DNA from 2 places in the Paenibacillus sp. FSL R7-0128 genome. Region 2 is predicted to be linked to the other one. Evidence: a T-box and tRNA genes for the amino acid it is inferred to sense, from the RefSeq annotation. Region 2 holds a T-box; the other holds one or more tRNA genes.

Region 1 (15,041 bases), 4.5 Mb from region 2:
TGAGAGGGTGAACGGCCACACTGGGACTGAGACACGGCCCAGACTCCTACGGGAGGCAGCAGTAGGGAATCTTCCGCAATGGGCGCAAGCCTGACGGAGCAATGCCGCGTGAGTGATGAAGGTTTTCGGATCGTAAAGCTCTGTTGCCAGGGAAGAACGTCCGGTAGAGTAACTGCTACCGGAGTGACGGTACCTGAGAAGAAAGCCCCGGCTAACTACGTGCCAGCAGCCGCGGTAATACGTAGGGGGCAAGCGTTGTCCGGAATTATTGGGCGTAAAGCGCGCGCAGGCGGTTATTTAAGTCTGGTGTTTAAACCTTGGGCTCAACCTGAGGTCGCACTGGAAACTGGGTGACTTGAGTACAGAAGAGGAAAGTGGAATTCCACGTGTAGCGGTGAAATGCGTAGATATGTGGAGGAACACCAGTGGCGAAGGCGACTTTCTGGGCTGTAACTGACGCTGAGGCGCGAAAGCGTGGGGAGCAAACAGGATTAGATACCCTGGTAGTCCACGCCGTAAACGATGAGTGCTAGGTGTTAGGGGTTTCGATACCCTTGGTGCCGAAGTTAACACAGTAAGCACTCCGCCTGGGGAGTACGGTCGCAAGACTGAAACTCAAAGGAATTGACGGGGACCCGCACAAGCAGTGGAGTATGTGGTTTAATTCGAAGCAACGCGAAGAACCTTACCAGGTCTTGACATCCAACTAACGAAGCAGAGATGCATCAGGTGCCCTTCGGGGAAAGTTGAGACAGGTGGTGCATGGTTGTCGTCAGCTCGTGTCGTGAGATGTTGGGTTAAGTCCCGCAACGAGCGCAACCCTTGACTTTAGTTGCCAGCAGGTGAAGCTGGGCACTCTAGAGTGACTGCCGGTGACAAACCGGAGGAAGGTGGGGATGACGTCAAATCATCATGCCCCTTATGACCTGGGCTACACACGTACTACAATGGCCGGTACAACGGGAAGCGAAGCCGCGAGGTGGAGCCAATCCCAGCAAAGCCGGTCTCAGTTCGGATTGCAGGCTGCAACTCGCCTGCATGAAGTCGGAATTGCTAGTAATCGCGGATCAGCATGCCGCGGTGAATACGTTCCCGGGTCTTGTACACACCGCCCGTCACACCACGAGAGTTTACAACACCCGAAGTCGGTGGGGTAACCCGCAAGGGAGCCAGCCGCCGAAGGTGGGGTAGATGATTGGGGTGAAGTCGTAACAAGGTAGCCGTATCGGAAGGTGCGGCTGGATCACCTCCTTTCTATGGAGAATCGTCTTCTGCAATGAAGACATTCAAATCTTAAATCTAGCCGGTCGGCTAGTGACTCACTCGTTGGTCAGTTTTGAGAGTTTAAGCTCTCAATTGTCTGTTATTCCGAACATCACAGTTGTGATTGTTTCATAATAACAGCAACTTGATCCTTGAAAACTGGATACCGAAACGAATTTGCGTTTTAGAACATTCCTTTAAGCTGAACTTGTGTAAACAAGTTTCATATTAATGGCGATACTAGCGATTTTCCTTAGGGAAAACGCATTGGTTAAGCTACTAAGAGCACACGGAGGATGCCTAGGCGCCAGGAGCCGACGAAGGACGTGGCGAACAACGAAACTGCCTCGGGGAGCTGTAAGCAAGCTTTGATCCGGGGGTGTCCGAATGGGGAAACCCAGCTGTGGTAATTCGCAGTTACTCGTATCTGAATACATAGGATACGCAGAGGCAGACCAGGGGAACTGAAACATCTAAGTACCCTGAGGAAGAGAAAACAATAGTGATTCCGTCAGTAGCGGCGAGCGAACGCGGAACAGCCTAAACCAAGGGGCTTGCCTCTTGGGGTTGTGGGACGTCTCACATGGAGTTACAAAGGAATAGGGTAGGTGAAGAGGTCTGGAAAGGCCCGCGATAGAGGTAAAAGCCCTGTAGCCTAAACTGTGTTCTCTCCGAGACGGATCCCGAGTAGTGCGGGGCACGTGAAACCCCGTATGAATCCAGCAGGACCATCTGCTAAGGCTAAATACTACCTGGCGACCGATAGTGAAACAGTACCGTGAGGGAAAGGTGAAAAGCACCCCGGAAGGGGAGTGAAATAGAACCTGAAACCGTGTGCTTACAAAAAGTCAGAGCCCGATCTATGGGTGATGGCGTGCCTTTTGTAGAATGAACCGGCGAGTTACGTTTAACATGCAAGGTTAAGGTGAGAAGCCGGAGCCGCAGCGAAAGCGAGTCTGAATAGGGCGACTCAGTATGTGGACGTAGACCCGAAACCGTGTGATCTACCCCTGTCCAGGGTGAAGGTGCGGTAACACGCACTGGAGGCCCGAACCCACGCATGTTGAAAAATGCGGGGATGAGGTGGGGGTAGCGGAGAAATTCCAATCGAACTCGGAGATAGCTGGTTCTCCCCGAAATAGCTTTAGGGCTAGCCTCGGTGAATGGAGTGGTGGAGGTAGAGCACTGATTGGGTGCGGGGCCCGCAAGGGTTACCAAGCTCAGTCAAACTCCGAATGCCATTTACTTCTTGCCGGGAGTCAGACAGTGAGTGCTAAGATCCATTGTCAAAAGGGAAACAGCCCAGACCATCAGCTAAGGTCCCCAAGTGTGTGTTAAGTGGGAAAGGATGTGGAGTTGCACAGACAACCAGGATGTTGGCTTAGAAGCAGCCACCATTGAAAGAGTGCGTAATAGCTCACTGGTCGAGTGACTCTGCGCCGAAAATGTAACGGGGCTAAACACACCACCGAAGCTATGGCTAGATGCTTTGCATCTGGGGTAGGGGAGCGTTGTATATACGTTGAAGGTGTACCGTAAGGAGCGCTGGAGAGTATACAAGTGAGAATGCCGGTATGAGTAACGAAAAGATCAGTGAGAATCTGATCCGCCGAAAGCCCAAGGTTTCCTGAGGAAGGCTCGTCCGCTCAGGGTAAGTCGGGACCTAAGGCGAGGCCGACAGGCGTAGTCGAAGGACAACAGTTTGAAATTACTGTACCACCGTAATCCGCTATGAGCGATGGGGTGACGCAGGAGGGTAGTGACGCGGACTGATGGATGTCCGTCTAAGCAGTGAGGCTGGTGTGCAGGCAAATCCGCACATCGTAAGGCTGGGCTGTGATGGGGAGCGAAAATTATAGTAGCGAAGGTCATGATCTCACACTGCCAAGAAAAGCCTCTAGCCAGGAGAAGGTGCCCGTACCGCAAACCGACACAGGTAGGCGAGAAGAGAATTCTAAGGCGCGCGGAAGAACTCTCGTTAAGGAACTCGGCAAAATGACCCCGTAACTTCGGGAGAAGGGGTGCCTCGGTAGGGTGAATAGCCCGAGGGGGCCGCAGTGAAAAGGCCCAAGCGACTGTTTAGCAAAAACACAGGTCTGTGCGAAGCCGCAAGGCGAAGTATACGGGCTGACGCCTGCCCGGTGCTGGAAGGTTAAGGGGAGCGGTTAGGGGTTAAACCCGAAGCTGTGAACCGAAGCCCCAGTAAACGGCGGCCGTAACTATAACGGTCCTAAGGTAGCGAAATTCCTTGTCAGGTAAATTCTGACCCGCACGAATGGCGTAACGACTTGGGCGCTGTCTCAACGAGAGATCCGGTGAAATTTTAATACCTGTGAAGATGCAGGTTACCCGCGACAAGACGGAAAGACCCCATGGAGCTTTACTGCAGCTTGATATTGAATTTGGGTACGATCTGTACAGGATAGGTGGGAGCCGGTGAGGCAGGAGCGCAAGCTTCTGCGGAGGCGCCGTTGGGATACCACCCTGATCGTATCTAGGTTCTAACCTAGTGCCCTCATCGGGTACGGGGACCGTGTCAGGCGGGCAGTTTGACTGGGGCGGTCGCCTCCTAAAGAGTAACGGAGGCGTTCAAAGGTTCCCTCAGAATGGTTGGAAATCATTCGCAGAGTGCAAAGGCATAAGGGAGCTTGACTGCGAGACCTACAAGTCGAGCAGGGACGAAAGTCGGACTTAGTGATCCGGTGGTACCGCATGGAAGGGCCATCGCTCAACGGATAAAAGCTACCCTGGGGATAACAGGCTTATCTCCCCCAAGAGTCCACATCGACGGGGAGGTTTGGCACCTCGATGTCGGCTCATCGCATCCTGGGGCTGAAGTAGGTCCCAAGGGTTGGGCTGTTCGCCCATTAAAGCGGTACGCGAGCTGGGTTCAGAACGTCGTGAGACAGTTCGGTCCCTATCTGTCGTGGGCGCAGGAAATTTGAGAGGAGCTGTCCTTAGTACGAGAGGACCGGGATGGACGTACCGCTGGTGCATCAGTTGTTCCGCCAGGAGCATGGCTGAGTAGCTACGTACGGACGGGATAAGCGCTGAAAGCATCTAAGCGTGAAGCCCCCTCAAGATGAGATTTCCCAGTATGTAAGACCCCTTGAAGACGACGAGGTAGATAGGTTGGAGGTGGAAGTGCAGCAATGCATGGAGCTGACCAATACTAATCGGTCGAGGGCTTATCCAAATTTCTAACACGCAGATTCGTTTCGGATTCAGTTTTCAGGCGATCAAGCCTGATATGTATATTCCCTGATAGCTCAGTTGGTAGAGCACTCGACTGTTAATCGAGTTGTCACAGGTTCGAGTCCTGTTCGGGGAGCCATATGGAGAGGTGTCCGAGTTTGGCCGAAGGAGCACGATTGGAAATCGTGTAGGCGCCACAAGCGTCTCGAGGGTTCGAATCCCTCTCTCTCCGTAGCGTTACTTTTCATTGAATACTTTTTACACAGCATGGCTCGTTGGTCAAGGGGTTAAGACACCTCCCTTTCACGGAGGTAACATGGGTTCGAATCCCATACGAGTCACCATTTTTTTGGAACTGATACATGGAGGCTTAGCTCAGCTGGGAGAGCATCTGCCTTACAAGCAGAGGGTCGGGGGTTCGAACCCCTCAGCCTCCACCATCTATCTTAACCGAATAGATTTTGTTCAATGACGCGGGGTGGAGCAGCCCGGTAGCTCGTCGGGCTCATAACCCGAAGGCCGCAGGTTCAAATCCTGCCCCCGCAACCAATTTGGAACCGTGGTGTAGTTGGCCTAACATGCCTGCCTGTCACGCAGGAGATCGCGGGTTCGAATCCCGTCGGTTCCGCCATCTTTACAAAATTACTTTTATGGCTCGGTAGCTCAGTCGGTAGAGCAAAGGACTGAAAATCCTTGTGTCGGGGGTTCGATTCCCTCCCGCGCCACCATACACAACTTAATATGCCGGTGTAGCTCAATTGGTAGAGCAACTGACTTGTAATCAGTAGGTTGGGGGTTCAAGTCCTCTCGCCGGCACCATACCGTGGAGGCTTAGCGAAGTGGCCAAACGCATCAGACTGTAAATCTGCTCACGTACGTGTTCGGTGGTTCGAATCCATCAGCCTCCACCATTTTTTAGGGGCATAGTTTAAAGGTAGAACAACGGTCTCCAAAACCGTTGGTGTGGGTTCAATTCCTGCTGCCCCTGCCAAGTAATTTCATATAAAAGAATCATATGGCGACCGTGGCGAAGGGGTTAACGCACCGGATTGTGGTTCCGGCATTCGTGGGTTCGAGACCCATCGGTCGCCCCATTTCTTTTATAAGAATTACATAGCAATACAACTTAAAAGCTTCACATGGCGACCGTGGCGAAGGGGTTAACGCACCGGATTGTGGTTCCGGCATTCGTGGGTTCGAGACCCATCGGTCGCCCCATTTTCTTTTAAAAAATATATTGGGGATTAGCCAAGCGGTAAGGCAACGGACTTTGACTCCGTCATTCATAGGTTCGATTCCTATATCCCCAGCCATTATATGCGGACGTGGCTCAGCGGTAGAGCATCGCCTTGCCAAGGCGAGGGTCGCGGGTTCGATTCCCGTCGTCCGCTCCATTTCATGTGGTGCCATAGCCAAGTGGTAAGGCAAAGCTCTGCAAAAGCTTTATCCCCAGTTCAAATCTGGGTGGCACCTCCATTATTTTTTTCTGGAATTTATATATGTGTACGCCGGCGTGGCGGAATGGCAGACGCGCTCGACTCAAAATCGAGTGGGAAACCGTGGAGGTTCGAGTCCTCTCGCCGGTATTATTTTTAGTAAGAACAGCCCATTAGATTTTTCATCTAATGGGCTGTTCTTATTTTTCTGGATCATTTCCCTACCGCAAAAGTTCCTCCAGTCGCCAGCTCCGCCGGCCGGTCAAGGATAACCAGCGCCACCGGAGTTCCTTGGCTTCGATCCTAGCAAGACAACACTGCGTGATTTTAGTTTATCCCGAATTACTACACGGTAATGTCTCCGCACCAGCGAATGATTCCTTCTTTTATGGTTTGAATTGGATTTGGATCGGATAGAGAAATCGCCCAGGCAATATGTCCATCCGGCCGAATAAGCGCCGTGTGGACGTCGTTCCAATCCGCCTCAGCCTCAGCTAAAGAGGCATGTACAACTTGAAGGTTGCTATACGTTTCCCATTGACCGCTATTCTGTTCATTAGAATGGAAATGCAACAGAAGAAAAGTACCTTTGTGCAGGAGTGGATAGGAGTTAATTAATTGCCCGTCTTTCAGCTTTAAGCTTAGATCTTTGAAACGTTTCCCGTTTAAAGGATGGGAACGCGCTTCGGCGTCGGGTGCATAATGTACGTCCAGGGCGGAAATTTGTGCAGCGATTTGATAATTAGCCTCCGGTATTTGAATCAGATTAGCCAGCATGCTTCGCAGTTCCGTGATGAGAGGCGTCACGTCCAGAAGCAGGGTTTGGACCTCGGTATTCCGGAGCAAGGCCGTATTCCATGGAAAACGTTCGGCATGATAACTGTCTAATAGCCAGTCTGGAGCCCAGCCTTTGATTGCTCCTGCAAGCTTCCAGCCTAGGTTCATCGCTTCTTGTAAGCCGACGTTCATTCCCTGTCCACCAGCGGGAAAATGAATGTGCGCCGAATCTCCCGCCAAGAACAATCGACCATTCCGATAGCGTCCCGCTTGCCGTGTAGCATTTCCAAATCGGGACATCCATTTCACATCGTTCAATCCCAGGTCGCTTCCGGTCGTACGGATGAGCGATGAACGAAACTCTTCCAATGTAACGCTCTCATCCTTGGAGACGTTACGTCTCTCCATATCGATCATCAAGACTCGATAGATATGATCATGTATTGGAATGATGCTGACCAATCCTTGTTCTGTAATTCGGGATATGACACTCATAGGAGCCAAATCAGATAGAACGGCATCCCCCAGAATAGCCGTGAAGGTCGCATCTGTACCTTCAAAGGATATATTTGCGTGTTTGCGAACCAAGCTTCTGGCTCCATCCGTACCTACCACATAAGCTGATCTTAACGTTGTTTCTCCATGCGGTCCCGCGATCTTAACGTTGACCCCATTCTCATCCTGATGCACAGACAGAGCCTCAACCTCTCTCAAGACCTCCGCGCCAAGACTAACAGTCCAGTCCTCCAGGACCTTCTCCGTCTCACTCTGCGGTAAAAAGAGGGTATGATTGGAAGAAGAATCCAACACCGAGAAATCCAAAGGAGTATCTAATCCGGCGAAATGTCCTCTCGAAAGTAAGCGGCCTTGCTTGATTAATTGTGATTTCACTCCACGCATATCTAATATTTCAAGCGTGCGTGGATGTACGGTAAGCGCACGTGAATATGGGGTTGTCTCCTTTAGTCGCTCAATGACGCATACCTTTACACCGGCTAAGGCCAATTCTCCAGCCAACATCATGCCGACAGGACCGCCACCGATCAGGATAACTTCATATTTCATATCAATAGCCTCTTTTCTTATACATTATGGGAAGATCACGATAGCGTCTATTTCGATAAGCCATTCAGGATCGGCTAGTGCTTGAACGCCTATATAGGTACTTGCTGTCTTCGGCCAGTTAGGGCCAAACACATGAAATCCGGCGTCAAAAATAATCGAAATCAAATCCGGGCTGTGGTTAACGACAAAAATATTCATTTTTGCAATGCACAAGGGATCCGCTTGCACGGCTTCCAATGCATACTTAAGATTGGTGAACACTTGAATCGCTTGCGCGTAATAGTCCCCTGAACCGATCAATGCTCCTGATTCATCTACAGAAACCTGACCTGAGATGAAAGCCAGTTTTGAGGCAGTAGTTACCACGACATGAGAAATTACAGATGTAACCTTGTCCGTCACTATCTTCGGATTCACAATTTCCATAGGCAGGTAGGCTCCATTCCCATATTTATAAATCTTCTCTTGAAAAGTGGTCAAGTATTTCCAGTAAACCTCCTTCATCAATTATTGTTTCGTTGGAACCTTTTTTACTGCCTGTTAAAACAAGTGTGATGAAAATTATATTCTTCTTTTGTTTCATATGAAACAATATCAGTTTACTTTGTTGCTATTCGTTCTGTCAACCCTAATATAAATAAGTGTATGAACATTTGTTTCACAGAGAACAATATATGATATAATAATAAAAACAAGTTGAGGAGCCAGTATAATCATGGATACTGCCAATAAGAATAAAACCGCCATTCATGAATTTTTCGTTCAGTTTCTTGAGCAAAAAGAGCAATATGAAACCCGAATAACTGCCACATACCTGGAGGATATCCGGAAATATATTGAATCGGAATTCAGCTTGAATATGACGGAACTGCACATCATTGCGTGCATCGGTGAGCAGGAGCCGATCAATCTCACTTCCATCGCGGAGAGAATCAATTTAAGCAAAGGAAATACCTCCAAGATCGCAAATAAATTACTAAAGGCAGGTTGGGTTCGAAAAGCCCAGCTCAACGACAACAAAAAGGAAGTGTATTTTCGGCTAACGTCTGTCGGCAAAAAGCTATTTGCTGCTCATGATGAGCTTCATGCGAAGGAAAAGCAAAGAATGTACGAATTTTTGGGGAAATATAACGAAAGCGAGCTTGAATTTATTAAACAGTTGTTTGGAGATATGGTTGACTTCTATCGCTAACTTACCTCTCATCTGAGCATAAAGGGGTTAACTTACCGGGTACAAGAGCTCAATAATCATAAAGCAGCTTAGTATTCATTCGATTTGAAAAAAACGAGTCTATGCTACTATCAGAAAGCGAGATTGCAGTAAACCTGGGTGGTACCGCGAAACAATCCCCTTCCGTCCCTGTACGAGCTGACCGCTGTCAGTTTGATCAGGAGGAAAGGGGTTTTATTTTGCAAAGGAGGCTGCCCCATGGAACAGCAGTTAGGAATGACGAATGAAACAACCATGCCAGCAGGGGAATATATCACCGGTTCGGAGGTGCTTTTGCGCGGCTTGCTGCAGGAAGGCGTAGAGTGCGTACTCGGTTATCCTGGCGGAAATGTGCTCTATATTTATGATGCGATGGTACATCAGCCGGATTTCAAGCATATCTTGACCCGGCACTAACAAGGCGCAGTCCATGCGGCGGACAACCTCAGTCGTGAATTGAAATTCACATAATATGATAAGCAAGTGCTGGAAAAGATATCCGATGTCTACAGCCATGAATGGCCCTTCCAGCCTAATAGATAAATGAGCTTTCAGCGAAAGAGGCCGCACTTATACAAGCAGCAAAAGATCAACCGGATCAGTCAGAATGAAAATGAATGTTGGCAAAAGAGCAGAAGCGGCCCGCAAAAAAGAGGGACCGCTTCATTTTTAATGGTTTATGATTTTTCGGAATAAAAAGCCTTGGATACTGCCTCTGTGGCTTTATCAATAAAAGCTGCAACTTTACTGGGGCTTTCCTTCAGGCCACTGCTCACCCACTTTTTAATAATGGCTATACTGCCATGAGCGGTAAACGTATACCAGGACTCAAATAATTGTGGATCAAAATATTTTAATTCGCTTCCATCGCTCAATCGTTAAATCGTGACTGATATAAAGGATCCTTTCTAATAATTCTTTATCGCCATGCTCGGAGAACAGAACCTCACATATTGTTTTATTCGCTTTTATATACTTACATAATTCATAAGATAGCTTCTGAGGGTTGGAAGAATTAATCCCAAGTTGCTTAATTTCTTCGTAAAGATCATTTTCGATCGTTGAAAGCAGCTCAAACTGATTAGCATAGTGCGAATAAAAGGTGTTGCGATTAATATTTGCTTCACTGCAAATGTCGGTCACGGTAACTTTATTGATTGACCGTTCTGTCAGCAGCTTCAACAAGCTTTCTTTGATCACCATTTTTGTATATCTCACTCTGTGATCTGTTTTTTTGTCTGACATCGTATCCTCCTGATTTTAAATAATAAAATAGTTAAATGAACAAATCTAATATGATTTGTATGATAAGTAACATAAGCTAAACGAACAGCCTGTTGTTTTACTAACATGGTGATATTATAATTTATTTGAACGTTCGATTCAAATTAAATTAAATGGAGGAATAATATGGGAGATATAACTGTAGTCCCTGTATGGATTATTCAAGATATTATAGTCTTAATTGTTGCTGTTCTTATGGTTTTTTATATCCTTGATAAGGAAACACATCCCAAAACGGTTCTGCTGCAATTTATAGGTTTTGTGTTTTTTTACGCCGCCGTTTTTGAAATTACTGCTTCATCGCTTGGGGAAGGGTTCTACGCCTACGGGCGGAGTATTTTGATGTTATTTAATATACCGATTACTGTTCCTATTATTGAGTTTCTGATTATTTATTCCACTTTGCGTGTTCTGAAGTCTGTAAATATACCTTCCTGGACGAAACCCTTTATTACGGGATTGAGCGCTATGGTGTTTGACTTTTCACTCGACCCGGTGGCCGTTAAACAGATTTTTGAGACCATGGATGGAACCATTGCAAGATGGACGTATTATCCGCTGGCCGGGGAACCTCAGATCTATGGGGAACCCGTGATGAATTTTACAGGATGGATTTATATCGCAGGGTATTGGACAGTCTTTATTCTGATAGGGGAATGGTGGCATAAAAAGAAAGGCTACAGTAAAACCGTTGGTTACATCTATCCGTTTCTGGCGGCCCTTGCGTCATTGGCTTGTATGTTCTCACCGTTATCTAACTTCTTTAATTATATGGGGCCGTTCTTCGAAAGAACCTCTAATATGCAATGGGTGATGTTGATTGCACTTTCTGTAATTACAATCGGAGTTTTAGCATTAGCTTTCACAAAGTTCTGGGACCGGAAGGTTAATTATTCAATCACTCCCAAAAAAGATTTTCCGATCATGTTTACTTTCTTGGGGTTCCCACTGGTTAATACTATATTTTGCCTGATAGGAGGTTTCACGGAAGTCTTGTGGCTGGTCGTTCTGGCTCAGATCATATTAATGTTAGCCTGGATCGGAATCTATAAGATGGGTAAAAAAGCAAGTCCGATCGGGAGGTAGTTAAAGAAAACAGAAAACACCGCCAGCTTTAGACCTCTTTTGGTCTAAAGCTGGCGGTGTGTTTTTGCCTTCTTCGTTTAAGGCAGAACATTCCCGGCTGCGCGGTAAATCTCATACCATTCCTCGCAGCTGAGGGTGATGTCGGTTACTCCTTTGTCGGCTCAAACAACGGTAGGATATACTTTGTAATCAATTGAATTCTGTCCTTCGCACGCGGCATGAAACGGGAAGCAATCGTAACTACAATTTTCTTGTCGGGATTTACGTAAATCGCATTTCCGCCGTCGCCCAAAGCCGCATAACAACCTTGTCCCTCATTGTTAACAATCCACCATAAATACCCGTAAGGTAACTCTCCCCATCGGCTGTTTTCTTGGGTACTGTCCTTGATCCATTTTGCGGATAGCATTCGCTTGCCGTTCCACAAACCTTCATTTAGGTATAGCTGACCGATCTTTGCCATATCCAAGGGGGTTAAGGTAAGTCCCCAACCGGCGGTGCTCGTTCCTTTGGGATCTATGATCCAACCATTAACAAATTTATCTTTGAGGAACGCCAAATACTCTTCTTTACAATGTATATTCGCATTAGGGGGCACTTTGATTCCCAACGGTTCAAACAGATGTTCTGTGGCAAAATCAAGCACAGATTGGCCGGTTGCATTGGTGAGGATTCCCGACAGGACCTGTAGGCCGATTGTGGAATACTTGAATCCTCCAGGATCGTCCTTGCCACCCAACAAGTCCAGCGCAGCTTTGGTCCAATCCTCGCTGGTATAGACCTTTGTATATGGCTCCGACTTGTATTTATACGGTGCGGTCATTGTCAGTATATTTTTAATTGTGATATTCTGTATCGTTTTTTCACCGCGTTTGACCGTGTAATCAGGAAAAAATTCCAATACTTTCTGGTCAATGCTTTTAATATAGCCTTTGTCTATGGCAATGCCGATCAGTGCAGACACAACGCTCTTCGTCACCGATGCAATATGGATCGGATCGTTAGCGGTGTAGCCGTCAAAATAGCCTTCATATACCTTTTCGCTGCCGAGCAGTACTACAATACCTGCAATATTGCCATACTCTGTTTTAATCAGATTCTCGAAATCTAGAATTCTGTTATTCATAGTTGTTCTCCTTCTAAATATAAGTACATCGATGTCTGTGAAAAGCGTATTATGATATAAAATTTTTTGCAAGAGCCTATTATAAAACTTGCTTGAAGTCATGGGTGCAATACAAAAAGACCCGCAAACCCCTTTCTAAAGAGGATTTGCAGGTCTTTCATACAGATGGTCTGGTTTAAGGCAGCACATTTCCCGCTGCACGGTAAATCTCGTACCATTCCTCGCGGCTGAGGGTGATGCTTGAGGCCTTGGCGATGTCGAGCAGGCGCGCGGTGTTGGTGGTGCCGACAATCGGCTGCATTTTGGCCGGATGGCGAAGCAGCCAGGCGGTCGCGATGGCGGTATCGGTTACCTCTTTTTCTGCGGCAAGACGGTTAATCACTTCATTTACCTTAGGGAACTTCTCGTTGCCCAGGAATACGCCCTCGAAGAATCCGTATTGGAACGGCGACCAGGGCTGGATGGTCATATCGTGCAGGCGGCTGTATTCCAGGATTCCGCCATCGTGGACTACGGAACCCGCATTGGTCATGTTGACATTGAAGCCGGAATCTATCATGCCGGTAACCATGATGCTGAGCTGAAGCTGGTTGAAGAGGAGGGGCTGCTTGACATTCTTTTTCAACAGCTCAATCTGTAGAGGGTTCTGGTTGCTGACGCCGAAATGCTTGACCAGCCCTCTGCGCTCCAGATCATCGAAGGCTTCGGCTACTTCCTCGGGCTCCATCAGGGTGTCGGGGCGGTGGAGGAGCAGGACATCTACATAATCGGTCTGCAGCCGCTTCAAGCTGTTCTCTACTGAGCTCACGATATGCTCCTTGGAGAAGTCGAAGAAGCCATTGCGGATGCCGCATTTGGCCTGAATCATCAGCCGGTCGCGCATGCCGGGATTTGCAGCCAGTACATCCCCGAATACTTCCTCCGCTTTGCCGCCGGCATAAATATCCGCATGATCAAAAAAGTCTATGCCGACCTCAAGGGCGCTGTGGATATGGACTTCAGCCTCTTTGGGAGACAAATCAGCGATCCGCATACAGCCGAGTGAAATCTCGGACACCTCAAGTGTACCGTTAGCCACATTAATTCTTTTTACCATTAATTATTCACTCCTTAAATGAAGGTATAGTGTAAGCTTAGATCTTAGAGTTAGGTGTAAGTAAGGATACCGGAATGGCTATAGCGGATATTAAGTAATCCATCGTGCTCTCGCAGGAAGGCTGAGAAGCCTTGCCCGACTAGCGCAGACTACTGCAGGAGCATAAACAGCATATCGATGAGAAGATCAAGTTTTTTCAGAGCTTTGCCCGGAAGGTTGATAATAAGATCGCTTATTTTGCATCATTTGGAGGAGACTCAAGGTAGAGAATAATATTTGCTTACTCAGCAATACGATATAGCGTATCGTTTTCTTTCCCGTTGTGAGGATTTTTACCAATGTATTCTGTTACAAATCCACATGAAATAAGATTTTGAAGATTATTGTTAGTTTCTATTATTTTTATTCCCATATTATTGCACTTAAGAGCAGCAATAATTTGATCGAAGTTGCCAGTACCATGTGACAAACCTGCTTTTAGAGCGTAATACACAGCATATGAAGAATCACCCATTAATGGTCTATTCATTTTTGCACTTCCCTTGAAGATACTCTACTACTATAACTTGATCAACAGAATTTGTAAGGCGCTCATATATCAAGGCAGCTTCCTCCACAAAAAAACGAGTGAGTTGTCGAGGCATCACAATTTTGAGTTTGAAATTCTTATTATAGTTTTTGTTATAGGTATTAATCCTAATCTTCTCTTGCTCCAAGGTATTAATATACTGAATTAAGCAATTTTTAAAGTACAGATCCTCATTACTTGCTGGAAGTTCACAGGGCTGGATGTCAAGGAGAATCCCGTCAAAGTCGGTATCACTATGCTTAAGGTTAAACTGAATAACCGAATGTACAAGTTCTTCTAAGAGCCAAAGACGTAATGGATTAGCCCAATCCGATTTACGCACATATATGTAGGGTGCATAATTTAGGCTACGTGCGACTTGAGAAAAATTCTTAAGATATTGTGATTGTGAGCTTTGTAGCTGATAACTATTGGACTCGATATAAACATCAATAATATGACTGTGATTTAAAGCGTTAACAAAGAACGGAGATGTATCCAAGATTACAGTGTTATTAACACCTAGTCCATGTCCGTCTGCTGTTTTAAAAATCAATTCCATCCTGTAACTCCTTAATAAAAATTGTTTAGTAAAGAAGGCGGGAGGAGGTCCCGCCTAATGAGGCGACCGGGAGGCCGCTTATAATGAAACAGTCCTGGGAGGACTGTGAACAGAGGATGAGGCTTTTACTGCCTCATTGTTACATACGCGACTATTCTCAGATTGTTTAGAAAAAAGGTGGATTATATTTTATAGTTCATTTTGCTTTAGGTTTAGATATGAACCCAGTGCTGTTATAGTGCTGTTTTTTTTTATGTTTAGTAAAACGGAAAAATATCCTATAATTTTTCATTTCAATATAATGCTGCAGTTCTTGCTTTTGGACAAAAATGATGTGTTAGGAATTAATTCAGATTGCCTACTCTATGCAGGA
Region 2 (15,041 bases):
ATTCCAGTACGATATTAACGGTGTCTGCGGTAACCTCTGTAGACAGTCCGCCCATCACTCCGGCCAGGCCAATTGCGCCTGAGCCGTCGGCAATGACCAGCATCTGCGGCGCAAGCTTGCGCTCTTGTCCGTCAAGGGTAACCAGTCCTTCCCCTTCACGGGCAAACCGTACACCGATGGTTCCTCCCTGGAGCTGCCCGCCGTCAAATGCATGCAGCGGCTGCCCGTATTCCAGCATCACGTAGTTGGTGATGTCTACGATATTGTTAATCGGACGTACCCCGGCCGCCATCAGGCGGTTCTGAATCCACAGCGGGGACGGCGCGGTCTTCACTCCGGCAATATAACGCACGGCATAATGGCTGCAGAATGCCTCATCCTCAATCGTAACCCTGATGGAGTCCGCAGCCTTCCCGCCCGTTTCTACAAGCTCTGCCACCGGATCAGCCAGCTTCAGCTCACGGCCCAGTACCGCACTTACCTCATAAGCGGCACCGATCATGCTCAGGCAGTCGGAACGGTTCGGCGTTAGATCGAAATCAAGAATTTCGTCATTCAGTCCAAGCACCTTGAGAATATCCTGGCCCACCTCGGTCTGCTCCGGCAGCACGAGAATGCCCTCCTGCAGCTCTTTGGGCAGCAGCTTGTCGTTCAGGCCCAGCTCTTTGGCCGAGCAGATCATCCCCTGCGACAGCACGCCGCGCAGCTTGGCTTTTTTGATCTCCAGGCCCGGCAGCTTGGCACCTACCAGCGCGACCGGAACCTTCTGGCCCGCTGCGACATTCTTCGCTCCGCAGACGATCTGCAGATCCTCGCCCTGCCCGGCATCGACGATACAGATATTCAGCTTATCGGCGTCCGGGTGCTTCTCCTTGGATTTCACGTAGCCGGTCACAATCCCGGAGATCCCTTTGTTGCGGCGTTCTACTCCGTCAATCTCGATGCCGGCGGTGGTGATTTTGTCCGCCAGTTGATCAGCGGTCACTCCTTCCAGCGATATATAATCGGCCAGCCAGGCGGTTGATACTTTCATAATCGCACACTTCCTTTTTGTTTCAGATGTATTGATCTCCATGCCGGTTGTGCTGGGGAGCGGAAGCGGATATAAACAAGCCCACGTCAACTTCGCGCAAGAAAATTCTGCATTGCAGTGTTCCTACAGAGAATATTTGGACTTCCGGCCGCTGTTGTGTTTGGATTTCCTGATTAGAACCGCTTCTCGCGGTAGAAATCCAAACACAAAGGCGGACGCTACCGCTCCTACAGTTCCAAAATTCCCCTCCGGTCCTTCAATCGCAGTCATTTAATTAGCACTGCCGTCATCCCTCCGGCTTAACAATATCCGTCCAACGCCCCCGCGCACCCCCGCCAAATCCCTAAATACCCTTGAACTGCTTCACAAAGCCCATATCATTCGTGTAGAAGTAGCGGATGTCATCGATGCCGTATTTCAGCATCGCTATCCGTTCCGCACCCATGCCGAACGCGAAGCCGCTGTAAACTTCCGGATCGTATCCGCCCATCCGCAGCACATTCGGGTGCACCATACCGGCGCCGAGAATCTCCAGCCAGCCGCTCTGCTTGCAGAGACGGCAGCCTTCGCCGCCGCATTTGAAGCAGCTCACATCCACCTCAACGCTAGGCTCGGTGAACGGGAAGAAGCTTGGGCGCAGGCGGATACCCGCGCTAGGTCCGAACATCTCCTTGGTGAACTGCTGCAGAGTACCCTTCAGGTCGCTCATGCGGATATTACGGCCGATGACCAGACCTTCAATCTGATGGAACTGGAAGGAGTGGGTCCCGTCGTCGTCGTCACGGCGGAACACCTTGCCCGGACAGATGATTTTGACCGGAGTCTCCCCGTTCTTGGCCAGCATGGTACGGACCTGAACCGGTGACACGTGTGTGCGCATCAGAATGTCTTCCGTAATATAGAAGGAATCCTGCATATCGCGGGCCGGATGGTTCTTCGGCAGGTTAAGGGCTTCGAAGTTGTAGTAGTCTGTCTCTACTTCCGGTCCTTCTTCAATCTGGAAGCCCATCCCGATGAAAATATCCTCGATCTCCTGGATCACCCGGCTGAGTGGATGAATCCCGCCCTGCGGCAGGCCGCGGCCCGGCAGGGTTACATCGACCTTCTCCGCATTCAGGCGGCTCTCTGTCTCCTGCTGCTGGAACAGCTCCTGCTTGGCGCTGATCACCTCTTCAATGGCGCTGCGCACCAGATTGGCCACCTGGCCGATCACCGGACGCTCCTCCGCGCTTAGTCCGCCCATACCGCGCAGAACCTCTGTCAGCTCGCCTTTTTTGCCAAGGTATTTGACGCGCAGGTCATTCAGAATCTGCGGATCGTTTACCGCCTGCAGCTTCGTCAGCGCCTCAGCCTTCAGTGCTTCCAATTTGTCTTTCATGGCTTGTACTGCCCCCTCAAATCTCGTATTGTTCAACAAAAAAAGGCCTTTCCTCCCGGTAAAGGGACGAAAAGACCGTGGTACCACCCTTGTTAGACGGCCGTACGCTTCCCTTAAGAGCACTATTCCCTCTTTCGGTGCGGCAAAGACCTGTCTCACTTTATACAGAAATAACGGTCTGCGGCCGGTCCCCCCTACTAGTGCTTCAAGCACATTCAGGGAACTGCTCCGGAGTGAACTTCGGCAGCTCTGCTCTCTTAGAAACGCTCTCAATCTGCGGCGCTTCCTCCCTGTAAGCCAGGCACTGCGTACTCTTCTCCATCATTGCATGTATGCGGATTATAACCTCTGCACTTCGATCCTCCACTTGGGAAGATATGCCCATCTATTATATGCAAAAACAGCCAGTTTGACAAGCCGCACAAATTCCGCTTATTTTTTATCTTTTTTTAAGCTCCCTTTAAGCTTCAGCGCGGTTTGACGGCTTTTTTTTCAGCGGACATTCAGTCAATGTTGATATTTTCCCTTAAGAGATCACACAAGGAGGAAATTACATGCTTACACGAAAAAAAGCATTTGTTCTGCTGCTGCTCAGCACATTTGCCGCAAGTCAAACCACTGGAAGCCCGGGAACCGCGGCCTATGCCGCTTCATCCGCTTCAACGGCTGCCACAGCAGCAAGCGCGGTCACGGAAGTCTCCACACTTAACGGTCTAAGTGCGCTCAAGCTCGGTACCACGCTTCAGGTGAAGCTGAGCCATGTAGGGATTCAGAGCCAAACCGGCGGTAATATTCTCACCTACACGCTTACCTATACCAACACTGCCGGCAGCAGCGTCAATCTGGCGGACTATTTCTCCAAAATTGTAACTGCGGGCGGCAGCATCATTAAGGGAATTCCGGTCAGCGCAGACAGTGCAGTCAAGAAAATCCCTGCTAAACAAAGCACCAGTCTTACATACTATGCGAATATTGGAACCACCGCCTCAGTCAAAGGACTCAAAATCAACATCTACGGCTGGAATTTCAGCGCCGCTAATTATGAACAGCGTATAGGCACGTTCACGATTCCTTCCAATTATTCTCTGTCCTCGCTTACAGGGGAGACCCGAAAGGTTGAACTCGGCGGCATTACTGCCGGCACCAAAGCCGAATCCGTGCAAATCTACAAATATAACAGCAAAGTCTATGCCAAGGTCGGGCTCAGCCTAACCAATCTGGGTACCAAAGTGCTTACAGATCCGGGCTATACGTTGTACCTGAAATCCTCGGGCGGCTCTGTCTTCACGCTTACGCTGGATGACAGCAGCTCCGAATTCAAGCTTCAGCCTCAGGAGAAGAAGACGCTCTATTATATGACCGAGATCCCCTCCTACATGAATCTCAGCAAGATGACGCTGCAGATCGCCAAGCTGGATGAAGGACTCAAGCTGTACCTGCCTGTCTCTTCCTACGCACTTCCGGCTGCGGTAACTGCAGATTTCACTGTAGCAGCGGGCTATACCAAAAAGGTCTCCATCGACAGCAATCTGGTAGACTTGCAGCTGCTGAAGGCAAGTGTGCATGCGGATAACGGGAATGGTGTCTGGAGCTATCAGCTCCGGGTGAAGAATACCGGCAGCACAGCCGTTACTTTGCCTGCTTATGAGCTTAACGTCAAGTCGGCGGAAGGCTATAGCTTCCCGGTGACGGCCACTGCCTTGAGCAGCCTGACCCTGAAGCCGCTGGAAGAAAAGCTGATTGAGCTGAGCGCCAGTGTTCCGCTGGAGCTGGCTCAGAATTCGCTGGAGCTGCGAATGATCGCTCCCGCAGCCAGCGCGGATAAAGTAACGCTGCCTGTGGCCTATTTCCGCATCCCTTATACGCCTGAGAGACAGATTCATCTCGCCTCTGAGACCAGCGTAACCAATATCTATGGCACCTTCGCTGTCTCTCTGGACTCGCTGCTGCGTCTGCCTTGGGGCAGCGAGGATCTGGTACAGGCTGTACTAACGATACGCAATGCAACGTCCAAATCCATTGCCTTACCTGCTCTTACCGGCGTACTCCTGGCGGATCAGAAGGATCTCAGTTCCTCTTCGCAGACTTATACGGACAACAGCTCTTCGGTGCTTGCCCCGGGTGCCAGCACCCAGATCACGGTTCAAGGCCATATTCCATACACCCTGGATGTCAGACAAATCAAGCTCATCCTCCAGGAGACCAAGGGTACAGAGGTGTCGCAGTTCCTCACTCTCAGCACAAGCGACAGCACCGTTAAGAGTGTAGCTCCGGTGGCTGCAGGGGAAGCCTTCAAGATCACCGCCACCGGCAAAAAAGCCACCGTGAAGGAGCGCTCCACCCTCCTGTATACAGGAACCGGCTCGAACCTGGTGTACAGCGAAGTAGAAATGAACAGCGATGAAGTCCGGCAGGCAGATCTGGCCCGTCTATATGCACAGTTCAGGACTGCTGACGGGCAATATTTTGAAGCAACTGCCAACCAGTCCGAGCTGTCGACCAGCCCTGGGGGCAAAACACTGGTTACCTTCTGGGCGAAAGTCCCGGCCACCCTGGACACCACAGGTCTTGAGCTGTATATCAGCCAGTCGATTGCGGATGGCAAGCTGACTGCCGCAGGAACGGCTGCGACGGGATACGTCAATACGGCAGCGCTGACACTGACACCGGCAGAGGTTACGCCTCTGACCAATCTGGCTTCTGTTCCACTTTTCCCTTATACACTGGCAGTTACCAGCTCTACAGGGGAACTCACCAAGGGCGCAAGCAGCATTGCTGTGACGTTCAATTACAATCTCAATCAGGATAATACCTACCAGACAGGCGCTTACCAGCATAAGCTCATCCTTCAGGTTATCGATCCTTATGGACAGTCTCACGAGAAAGCACTGACGCTGGGAACCGACTTGACACTGGGAACCAACAACTCTTATTCAACGACTCTATCCAGCGTCCTGTTCAAAAACCTCAGCTCCGGCACCTATGCCCTTAAATTCTACGATGAATTCCAGGGAGTACGGACAGAGCTCGCCAGCCAGGCCTATTCCCTTGAGGTTACCGCCAAAGCAACCACCTCTTCCCCCGAAGGAGCTGCACAATGAATAAGAAGAAGAAGATCATTATTATCGCTTCAGCGATAGTCCTCGTTGCTATTGCAGGGATTGCGGGCTATAAGCTCTGGCCGGATCAGAACCGGCAGATCAATGCCGCTCCGCTGAATACGGCAGTTGCCAGTAAGGGGGATATCCTGGTGGGTGTCTCGGGTTCAGGTGCAGTATCGGCGATCAACAGTGAGAGCATCCGTACCAAAGAAGCCGGGAAGGTCGATACGGTCATGGTTAAGAAAGGCGATGTTGTTAAAAAAGGTGCTGTGCTGATCACATTTGTTGCGGGCGATCTGGACGATAAGCTGAAGGAAGCCACCAAGTCACTGGAGAATCTCAAGACGGAGCTGGAGAATAAACAGGAGAGCTACAAGACGCTGGCTATGAATAACGCGACAGAGGAAGAGCTGGAATCGGCAAAAAAAGCCATTGATAAAGCCAATAGCGATATCGTGGACGGGCAGGAATCCATCGCTGCCATCCATGAAGATATGGCTCCGCCTGATCCGCTGACCGCTCCGATCGATGGAACGATCACTGCCGTGAATATTACGGACGGTGAGCAGGCCCAGAATGGTACAGAGCTGTTCACCATGACCGACTACGTGAATCTAAGCGTAACCGTGCAGGTAGACGAGCTGGACATCCCCAAAATCAAGCTGAATCAAGCCTCTACCATTACACTGGATGCCCTTGAGGACAAATCTTTTACCGGTAAAGTTATAGATATCGCCAAAGAAGGGACCTCCTCTAATGGCGTCTCCCTGTTCAACGTCACTGTAGGATTAAATAACTCGGAGGGTGTGCTTATCGGCATGTCTGCGGAGGTGGCGGTTACGATCGAAGAGAAAAAGGATATTCTGACCGTTCCCATCGAAGCTGTAACGAAGATAAACGGGAAATCCTTCGTCAATGTGCCGGGAACCGGGGATGAGCAAGCTAACACAACAGACAGAGATGCTGCTGACTCCAAACCCCCTGCTGGCGCTGCAGCGGACGGTGAACCCTCCGGTAGTGAAGCGGGGACCCGAGGCACAGGCGCCCGCGGCGGCAGAGAATTCCAGGGCGGTGAACTTCCGTCTGGAGAGTTCCCTGCTGGTGCGGAGTTCCCCGGCAGAGCAGCCGGAAGCAAAGGGGCAGCCGGTTTCGCCTCAGGCATGAAACGGATAGCTGTAGAGGTTGGTATCCACAATGAGAGCAGCATCGAAATCGTCAGCGGCTTAAGTGAAGGGGATGAAGTAATCCTCCCGACCGTGATCTCCTCAGGCAATGCCACCTCCCCGCAGCAAGGCGGTATGGGTGGTATGGGCGGCTTCAGCGGCGGAGGAATGACCGGCGGGAGCGGTGGCTTTCCCGGCGGGGGCGGCGGCTTCGGCGGCGGTGGCAGCGGCGGAGGCTTCGGCGGAGGCGGTGGCGGACGATGACCGCACCAGAGCCGCTGATCCGGGTTGAGAAGATGCAGCACAGCTACACGATGGCCGGAGAATCGATGACGGTTCTGAAGAGCTTGAGCTTCAGCATTAATCACGGTGAATTCGTTGCGATCATCGGCCCGTCAGGGTCAGGCAAGTCCACCCTGATGAACATGCTGGGCTGCCTCGATGTCGCCAATGAAGGCGATTATTTCCTGGACGGCCAGGAGATCCGCAGGCTGTCTGACAACAGGCTGGCCCAGATCCGCAACGAAAAGATTGGCTTTATATTTCAAAACTTTAATCTATTGCCGAAGTTATCAGCGGTAGAGAATGTGGAGCTGCCCTTGATCTATCGTGGAATGTCCCATAGGGAGCGCAGAGAAATTGCCCGTAATGCCCTGGTCCGGGTAGGCCTTGCGAGCAGAATGAATCACCGTCCTTCCGAGCTGTCAGGGGGCCAGCAGCAGCGTGTGGCTATTGCCCGCGCCTTTGCCGGAACCCCACCGATTCTGCTTGCCGATGAGCCAACCGGAGCGCTGGACTCCAAGACAGGCAAGGAAGTTCTGGAGATGATTAAGGAGCTTAACGTACAGGGGCATACCATTATTCTGATCACGCATGACCTGGAGATTGCCGAGCAGGCCAAACGGGTGATCCGGATTCAGGATGGGGATCTTGTAGAGGATCGGAAGGTGGTGCCCTCATGATGCTGTACCAGAGTATGAAAATGGCCTTCAAAAGTATCCTCAGCAGTAAAATAAGAGCCTTTCTTACCATGCTGGGCATTATTATCGGGGTCTCCTCCGTCATTGCACTTGTCGCTGTGGGCCAGGGCACCACCTCGCAGATTACAGAGTCCCTAAGCTCCCTGGGCACCAACCAGCTGACCGTCAACATTATGGGCCGCGGAGCCACCACTTCGCTGACCTACGAGGAGGCCCTGGCCCTGAATGAGATTGAAGGGGTGGACAATGTATCCCCGGTAATCTCCGGGAACGTTACCGCCAAGCACGGTACCGAGAACGTTTCCGTATCCGTAGAAGGCATTACACCTGCCTACGAAGAGGTTCAGGATTTCCACGTGCAATCCGGAAGATTCCTGCTTGAGATGGATACAGAATACCGGCAGAAGGTTGCGTTAATCGGATCAGATACGGCGGAAGATCTGTTCGGTACAGATAATCCTGTAGGCCAAAAGGTACAGATCAACGGAAGCAGCTTCAAGATCGTCGGACTGCTGGAGAGTAAAGGCTCCACCAGCGTCGGCTCAAGCGACGAGAAGCTGCTGATCCCCATCTCTACAGCCGAACGGTTCCTGCAGAGCAAGGGAGTCCGCTCCATTACCCTCACAACCACTTCCAATGACAATGTGGATGATGTCAAAACCAAGCTGGAAGCCAGCCTTACTGCCAAATTCAGTGCAGCCGAGAATGCCTACTCTGTTTTTGATTCCCGGGAGATGCTGGAAACGGTTAATGAAACCAGCGCCACCCTGTCCTTGGCCCTTGGCGGTATCGCCGGTATCTCCTTATTTGTAGGCGGGATAGGGATTATGAACATTATGATTGTCTCGGTCAATGAGCGTACCAGAGAGATTGGCATCCGCAAGGCCATCGGGGCCAAGAAAAAGAACATTATGATGCAGTTCATGATCGAGTCCGTGGTCTTAAGCGGCACCGGGGGCCTGATCGGAGTCGCACTGGGACTTGGCGCCAGCTGGGCTGTCGGTCATTATACCGCCTTGAATGTGGTGCCCTCCTGGAATATGGTCCTGATCTCCTTTTCATTCTCCTTGATCATCGGTGTCGTATTCGGAATGATTCCTGCAAGCAAGGCTGCAAGAATGCGCCCGATCTATGCGCTGCGCAACGAGTAGCGCCATCCTAGACGCTGCGTTATCATCAGCTTTTCAATCCGCCAGTCTCAGATCCCTGGGCTGGCGGATTTTCCTGTTTTATTTTTAATGCACAATTGATACCAAAGGGGTATCGTTTGCAGCAAAAGTGGGTAATAGGACTCAAAGGTCAGAATACCTTGTACATAGTAGTAGGGTATACATAATAGTTCTTTGTATCGGCTGTAACAGATATGTCTCCACTGTTTCCCCCTCCGGCTCCAGGGTGTGCTTCACGGCCTGTCATCCGCAGCGGAAGCTGACGGGGCTTATTATTTTTTCAGCAATTGCTCTGCTTAAGGGATGTCCTATATACTGGTGAAAAGAAACCGCGATCTAACCGGAAGTTATTCTTTCCATTGCCTCCTTCTTCCCCTGCTTTCTAGGACTCGCTAACGTATACTCTCTTACATGCCTGCAAGAAGCCATATTCCGCATAAGGATAAGTTTCGCATGCACCAAAGCTACACCCATGAGATTTGCAAAAGTTCTGTGCGGGGAGAGGATGACAGTGGCAGTTTTTTCGGAAAACAAAAGTACACGCAGACTGATTATATTATTCACATCCATCACCGTTCTTCTGGTTGGGATCAGTGTGGCCTCCCTGCTGTTTCTGAATCATACGATGAACAAATTATCCGATTCCCTGTATAGTGACGTCTACCAGAATTCCGAGCTCATTCTGAACGCCGACCGCGATCTCTATCAGGCAGCCCTTGCGCTTCAGACCACAGTCGGCGGGGCGCTGACCAGCGCGCAGCGCAGTACGCTGTCGCAGGAATTCGAGGACAATAATGCCCAGGCGCTGCAGCGGGTCAATACCGCCCGCTACAATCTGGATGCTGTGAAGAGCCCGTTCAATGGAATGAAGCAGAGCGAGCTGCTGCTGGACGAGCTGAGGAACGAGCTGGATCACTTCGGAACCACGCTTACCGTGTGGAGGGATAACGGCCGGGAGCTGATCTCGCAGCGGGTTCAGAAGAGCTGGAATCCCGACTCTTATTCTGCCCTCACCATACATACGGAGCTGAATGAGGTACGGGAAAGCTTGAATCAGGCAGAGGACAAGATTGACACCTATGCAAGCCAAGTGATGACAGAGTTCAATAATCTCAAAAGCTCCCTGTTCGCCGTCTACTCTGTATTTCTGTTCCTGCTTGTTATGGTCATCATCTATCTCAGCCGCAGACTGATCTCCCTGCAGAACGAAATGCAGGACGAGCAATCGCTCTACCAGCTGATCGGTGAGACAATGTCCGACTTCATTGTGCTGACAGATCCGAACGGTCTGATCCTGTATGCCTCGCCTTCCCATGCAACTGCACTGGGCTATGTGCCTAGCAAAGGGGCACCGCTCTCCAACTATATCCGTGAAGCCGAAATCTCCTGGGCCAAGCTCAAGAGCGTGGTGCAGTCTTCACCGAGAATATCCGAGCTGCGCATGCGTTCGGCCGAAGGGCACTGGGTGTGGCTGGAGACCAAGGTTACCCCTATTGCGGGCAGCCGCAATTTCCCGGCACAGTTCATGCTGGTCTCGCGTGAGATTACCCAGCGCAAGCAATATGAGGAGCGCCTGCACAAGCTGGCCTTCTATGATCATCTGACCGCGATTCCCAACCGTGCCCATTTCAAAATGTACATGGAGAACCTGATCAACCAGCCCGAGGAGCGCCGGCAGGAGATCGCCGTGGCGCTGCTGGACTGCGACCGCTTCAAGCAGCTGAACGATACGCTCGGCCATCTGGCCGGAGATGAATTCCTGCAGCTGCTCTCCCGGGAGCTGCAGCAGACCGTGAAGGGCTCCGGCCAGGCCTTCCGGATCGGCGGAGATGAATTCGCGGTGGTGCTGCACCGGTTCACCAGCCCGCAAATGCTGGACGAGCTGCTGAACCGTCTGCTCCAGCTGTTCAACAAATCCTGGTCTATCAACCAGGGCTCCAGCTTCCACACCTCTGCCAGCATTGGCGTGGCCCTGTACCCGCAGCACGGCAGCAGCATCAACGAGCTGCTCCGTGCCGCCGATCTGGCGATGTACCGCTCCAAGAACCATGGCGGCAATGAGGCTAATCTGTACAGCGAGCATGTGGATAAGAAGTACAGCGATCAGCGGAACTAGCACCAGCGGAAGCTCACTCCTATACTAAGGCTTCTTTAATAACTCTTAGCCAAAAAGAGCTGATTGGTTCCATCCCTGGGGGAGGAACTAATCAGCTCTTCTTATGTTCTAGCTGGTCTGCGGCAGCGGATCAGCCAGCTCTGTCCTATGCTCCGGACTACGCTCCCGAACCGTCACCTTGATAACCTGCTCCCCGCTACCCGAGCAGTCGATGAAGCGGTCAGCGGTGCCGTCTTTCTCCTCCCAATCGTTCAGCCGGAGGATGTAGCCTATCGTGGAGGTCCCCGGCAGCACTTCAATCCGTGCTACGGCATGACCTTCCTCCATGTGCTGGAAGTCCCGTTGCCCATCCTGAATGCCTGTACCCCACACCCAGAGATTCCAGCCCCGGTAATCGCCGTCCGGGCGGTCATAATGAACTTCCACAATCTTCGATCTCGGCTCAGGCTCTCCGTATTTATCATAGAGTACCATCATCGACAGTCCGAACACCTCAACACTGCCGTTCTCCGTTTGCCGGAAGGCCTCCGGTCCGGCATGGGTATGATCGACTACGATGTTCCAGCAGCCGGAGGTCTCCGGGAGGCACTGGGTGACCGGCTCCATATTGGCATTATAGATCACCACGATATTATTCCATGGATCTCCGCCGGCGTTATCCTTCAGTCTGTAGGCAACGATTCCGCTGTCACAGCGCAGGAACTCCAGACTGCGTTCAATCTCCTGGCGTCCATGCAGGCGGAAGGCCGGATGTGTCCGGCGCAGCTCAATCAGACCTTTGTAATATTGAAATACTGCAATGAATTTGCTTTTGTTCTCCCAGCGGATCGCATTGATACAGTCTGGGCTGCGGTAGCTGTTATGATCTCCGTATTTGCTGCGCAGCAGCTCATCCCCGGCATGAAGGAACGGAATTCCCTGCGAGGTCAGAATGATTCCATTAGCCAGCAACGAACGGCGTACTGTCTCATTATCCAGCACATTCTCGGGATCTACTCCCACATACGGATTCGCCTGCTCTAGTGCGGCCTTGAGATCCCCGCCGCCCCGCAGCTTGCCGCCCTCAAGCTCCGGCAGTCCGGCTTCCCCGCGAAGTCCCCGGGTCGCCAGAATTTTGTCCCACAGGTTGAGATTATCATGTGCGGTTACATAGTTCACAGTCTCTGTAGGCGCATCGGTGAATTCATGAATCGCCCCGCTCACTCCGGACGCGATCGCACCTTCCTTGCCGTATTCCCCGGTCACGAAGCCTTTGCCCCAGCCGTCGCTGTCTCCCTTGATGGCTGCGCGGAAGTTGTCGTTAAAGACAGCGTAGCCTTTGCCGCGCTGCACGCCCTTCAGCGTCTTGGAGGCAAGCGGCGAGTCGCCGCCAATCCACGGTTCACCATAGATCAGCAGCCCCGGATTAATCTCCAGCCGCAGCTCCTCGGTAATCTCTCGCATGGTCACGCTGTCCATCAGCCCCATCAGATCGAAGCGGAACCCGTCAATATGGTACTCCTTAGCCCAGTAGGATAGGGAATCCTTGATATACTTTCGGACCATCGGCCGTTCTGTAGCCAGCTCATTGCCGACGCCCGAGCCGTTAGAGAGCCGGCCGCTCTGATCATGACGGTAGTAATAGTCCGGCACCAGCGGCTGGAAGGGGCCCTTCTGGAAGCTATAGGTATGATTGTAGACCACATCCATAATCATCGAGATGCCGCGGCTGTGCAGCGCCTGGACCAGCTCCTTGAATTCCCGGATACGGGCTAGCGGGTTAGCAGGGTCTGTGCTGTAGGAGCCTTCCGGCACATTATAGTGCTGGGGGTCGTAGCCCCAGTTATAGTCTGTGAAGATGGAGGATGCCGGTTCTTCCCCTGGCTCGCACAGCTCATCCACCGTCTGATAATCGAACACCGGCAGCAGATGAACATGCGTGATGCCCAGCTCAGCCAGATGATCAATGCCCAGCAGATGACCCGCCTCATCCCGCAGGCCGGTCTCGGTGAAGGCCTTGAATTTCCCCTTATACGTCAGACCGGAGCTAGGGTCTGACGAGAAATCGCGGACATGCAGCTCATAGATTACTGCATCTGCCGGATGCGGCAGCACCGGAGAGGCATCGCTCTGCCAGCCGTCCGGATCTGTCTCGGACAAATCCACAATGGCTGTGCGTGTTCCATTGGCCGATACAGCCGTAGCGTAAGGATCGGCCGCTTCATTAATCGACCCGTCCGCAAATACGGCGCGGTACATATAATATTTCCCCTTGAGGTTACCGGAAACCTGGATCGTCCATACTCCGCCCTCAGCGCGCTCCATACTAAGAATTTTGCCGCTGTCCTTGTAATCCGCGGTCTGCGGGGTCAGCCCGTTTCCGCCTGTTGCATATAATACGAGCGACACTGTGAAGGCTGTTGGCGCCCAGACTTTGAATACACAGTATTCCGCTGTGTAGGTCAAGCCGAGGTCATTGCCTTGATAGGTATCGATTTCTTGTTCTGCTTGTATATAATTGCTGCTCATTGCTATTCACCATCCCTACGCTCATCCGTAATACTCCCGGAGAACTATCATTCTATTACTATCAAGCTATGTCCACATTCTCCTTAACTAATACTTTGTACTTGCACAGCTCTGCAAGCGGATGACGCCGGAATTGCTACATAGGGTTCATTATATAATATGTAACACTATGTTCACAGGTCTGGGTTAAGGGTTGAATTGTGTCACCGGATATATCCTATATCGGCATGGATCGCCGGGGAATTAAGCTAATGAAGTTCCAAAACATCATGACCGCTTCCGCAGCACCCTGCCATATAACGCAATCACAGGTAGCAGCAGGAAGCCCGCCGACAGCAGCGAAGCTCTGATAGAGATCCGGCTGCCGATATATCCTACAACCGGACCGCCTGCACTCTGACCCAGGGCATCGGACTGGCTGATCATCGACAAGAGTGTAGCCCGGTTCCGGGATGGCAGCTTTGTGTTCAGCCAGGTGGTATAGATCGGGTCGCTGACCGAAGCGACCACCCCCAGGAGCAGTACCGCCCCGATAGCCCAGTAGAAATTAGGCGCAAGTGCCACCAATATAATGCAGCAGGCACGTACGGAGGTCAGGAGGAACAAGGCGGCCGCTACTTGACGTTCCTTTTGCAAATCAATGATTGTCCCGGCCATATAGACAGCCAGCACACCCAGCAGAGTCGTCGCCGCACTGATCAGCCCGAAGCCGGCCGCCATCGAGACTCCAATCTCCGGGAACCCGACTTCGTTCATAAGAAAGACTGGCCATAGGCGATCATATCCTTCAGACGCAGCACCGCTGAATAAAGTTACAACCGTCAGCAGCAGGAGCAGCGGATGATGCCTCAGGATAGAGATGCCGCTGACCCAGGTCTTGCCCAGCTCACGGATAGCGGAGGAATGCGGCGCACGCTCCCGGCGTATGAACCCCGTCTCCTTCATGTGCCGGATCAATATGAACCCCAGGACGAAATAGATGACTCCACCCGCCAGAAAAGGGAGATTAGACGCAACCTGGGATAATCCTACGCTGACCGCAATGCCTAGCAGAGAGGCGCTTAAAGAGAAGATTTTGGAGCGCATAAAGATTCTTCCAGCCTGCTCTTCCTCAAGTTCATCCATGATCCATGCGGTATCCGCTCCGCTCAGGAAGGTCCAGCCGATCCCGTACAGCATCTGGGAGATCAGCAGCCAGCCGAAGGCAGGCAACAGGGAAGCCGGATGCATGATCCAGACAATACTCCCTTCGAGGACAAAGGCACTCCCCAGAACGAACACGGCAATAATGACGGACAGTCTGCGGCTATAGGTATCAGCGACCACTCCGGTGATTCCCTCGAACACAAGCACCGTTATCTCCAGCACCGTTCCAATCAGCACAAGCTGAAGCGGATTCAGTTTAAGGTCAACTACATAATAAATACTGTAGGTTGTGAATATCGTACTGGCGGCAAGCGACAACATAAACACATGGAACAAATAAATCTGTGAAGCACTGAATCTCTGCACAATGGTTCCACCCTCCGAAAGTAATGGACACATTATATAAAATAACGCCCGGGCGGGCGGTTCCAGATTTGCTGAAATTCA

Evidence for each region. A T-box is a leader RNA that pairs with one kind of tRNA and senses whether it is charged. The one in region 2 lies ahead of pheS (phenylalanine--tRNA ligase subunit alpha), so its partner is inferred to be a tRNA-Phe.
Region 1: it encodes a tRNA-Phe, which carries the amino acid that the T-box ahead of pheS (phenylalanine--tRNA ligase subunit alpha) is inferred to sense. The anticodon was not compared.

Annotation. Positions count from the first base shown of each region.
Region 1 is NZ_JBBOCD010000001.1:6,559,776-6,574,816, reverse strand. It holds rRNA gene NST26_RS27895 (16S ribosomal RNA) at 1-1,254, shown strand, start outside; rRNA gene NST26_RS27890 (23S ribosomal RNA) at 1,533-4,459, shown strand; tRNA gene NST26_RS27885 (tRNA-Asn) at 4,522-4,597, shown strand; tRNA gene NST26_RS27880 (tRNA-Ser) at 4,601-4,690, shown strand; tRNA gene NST26_RS27875 (tRNA-Glu) at 4,728-4,802, shown strand; tRNA gene NST26_RS27870 (tRNA-Val) at 4,823-4,898, shown strand; tRNA gene NST26_RS27865 (tRNA-Met) at 4,931-5,007, shown strand; tRNA gene NST26_RS27860 (tRNA-Asp) at 5,012-5,089, shown strand; tRNA gene NST26_RS27855 (tRNA-Phe) at 5,111-5,186, shown strand; tRNA gene NST26_RS27850 (tRNA-Thr) at 5,202-5,277, shown strand; tRNA gene NST26_RS27845 (tRNA-Tyr) at 5,284-5,369, shown strand; tRNA gene NST26_RS27840 (tRNA-Trp) at 5,376-5,449, shown strand; tRNA gene NST26_RS27835 (tRNA-His) at 5,477-5,552, shown strand; tRNA gene NST26_RS27830 (tRNA-His) at 5,601-5,676, shown strand; tRNA gene NST26_RS27825 (tRNA-Gln) at 5,697-5,771, shown strand; tRNA gene NST26_RS27820 (tRNA-Gly) at 5,778-5,852, shown strand; tRNA gene NST26_RS27815 (tRNA-Cys) at 5,861-5,934, shown strand; tRNA gene NST26_RS27810 (tRNA-Leu) at 5,966-6,044, shown strand; gene NST26_RS27805 (monooxygenase) at 6,240-7,736, opposite strand; gene NST26_RS27800 (RidA family protein) at 7,761-8,216, opposite strand; gene NST26_RS27795 (MarR family transcriptional regulator) at 8,452-8,928, shown strand; partial or broken gene NST26_RS27790 (thiamine pyrophosphate-binding protein) at 9,166-9,360, shown strand; gene NST26_RS27785 (TetR/AcrR family transcriptional regulator) at 9,790-10,191, opposite strand; gene NST26_RS27780 (carotenoid biosynthesis protein) at 10,357-11,316, shown strand; gene NST26_RS27775 (serine hydrolase domain-containing protein) at 11,462-12,442, opposite strand; gene NST26_RS27770 (aldo/keto reductase) at 12,618-13,538, opposite strand; gene NST26_RS27765 (hypothetical protein) at 13,819-14,067, opposite strand; gene NST26_RS27760 (hypothetical protein) at 14,060-14,668, opposite strand.
Region 2 is NZ_JBBOCD010000001.1:2,044,201-2,059,241, reverse strand. It holds gene pheT (phenylalanine--tRNA ligase subunit beta) at 1-1,033, opposite strand, end outside; gene pheS (phenylalanine--tRNA ligase subunit alpha) at 1,377-2,411, opposite strand; T-box leader at 2,471-2,745, opposite strand; gene NST26_RS08345 (hypothetical protein) at 2,966-5,512, shown strand; gene NST26_RS08340 (efflux RND transporter periplasmic adaptor subunit) at 5,509-6,939, shown strand; gene NST26_RS08335 (ABC transporter ATP-binding protein) at 6,936-7,637, shown strand; gene NST26_RS08330 (ABC transporter permease) at 7,634-8,806, shown strand; gene NST26_RS08325 (sensor domain-containing diguanylate cyclase) at 9,336-10,940, shown strand; gene pulA (type I pullulanase) at 11,049-13,448, opposite strand; gene NST26_RS08315 (MFS transporter) at 13,716-14,960, opposite strand.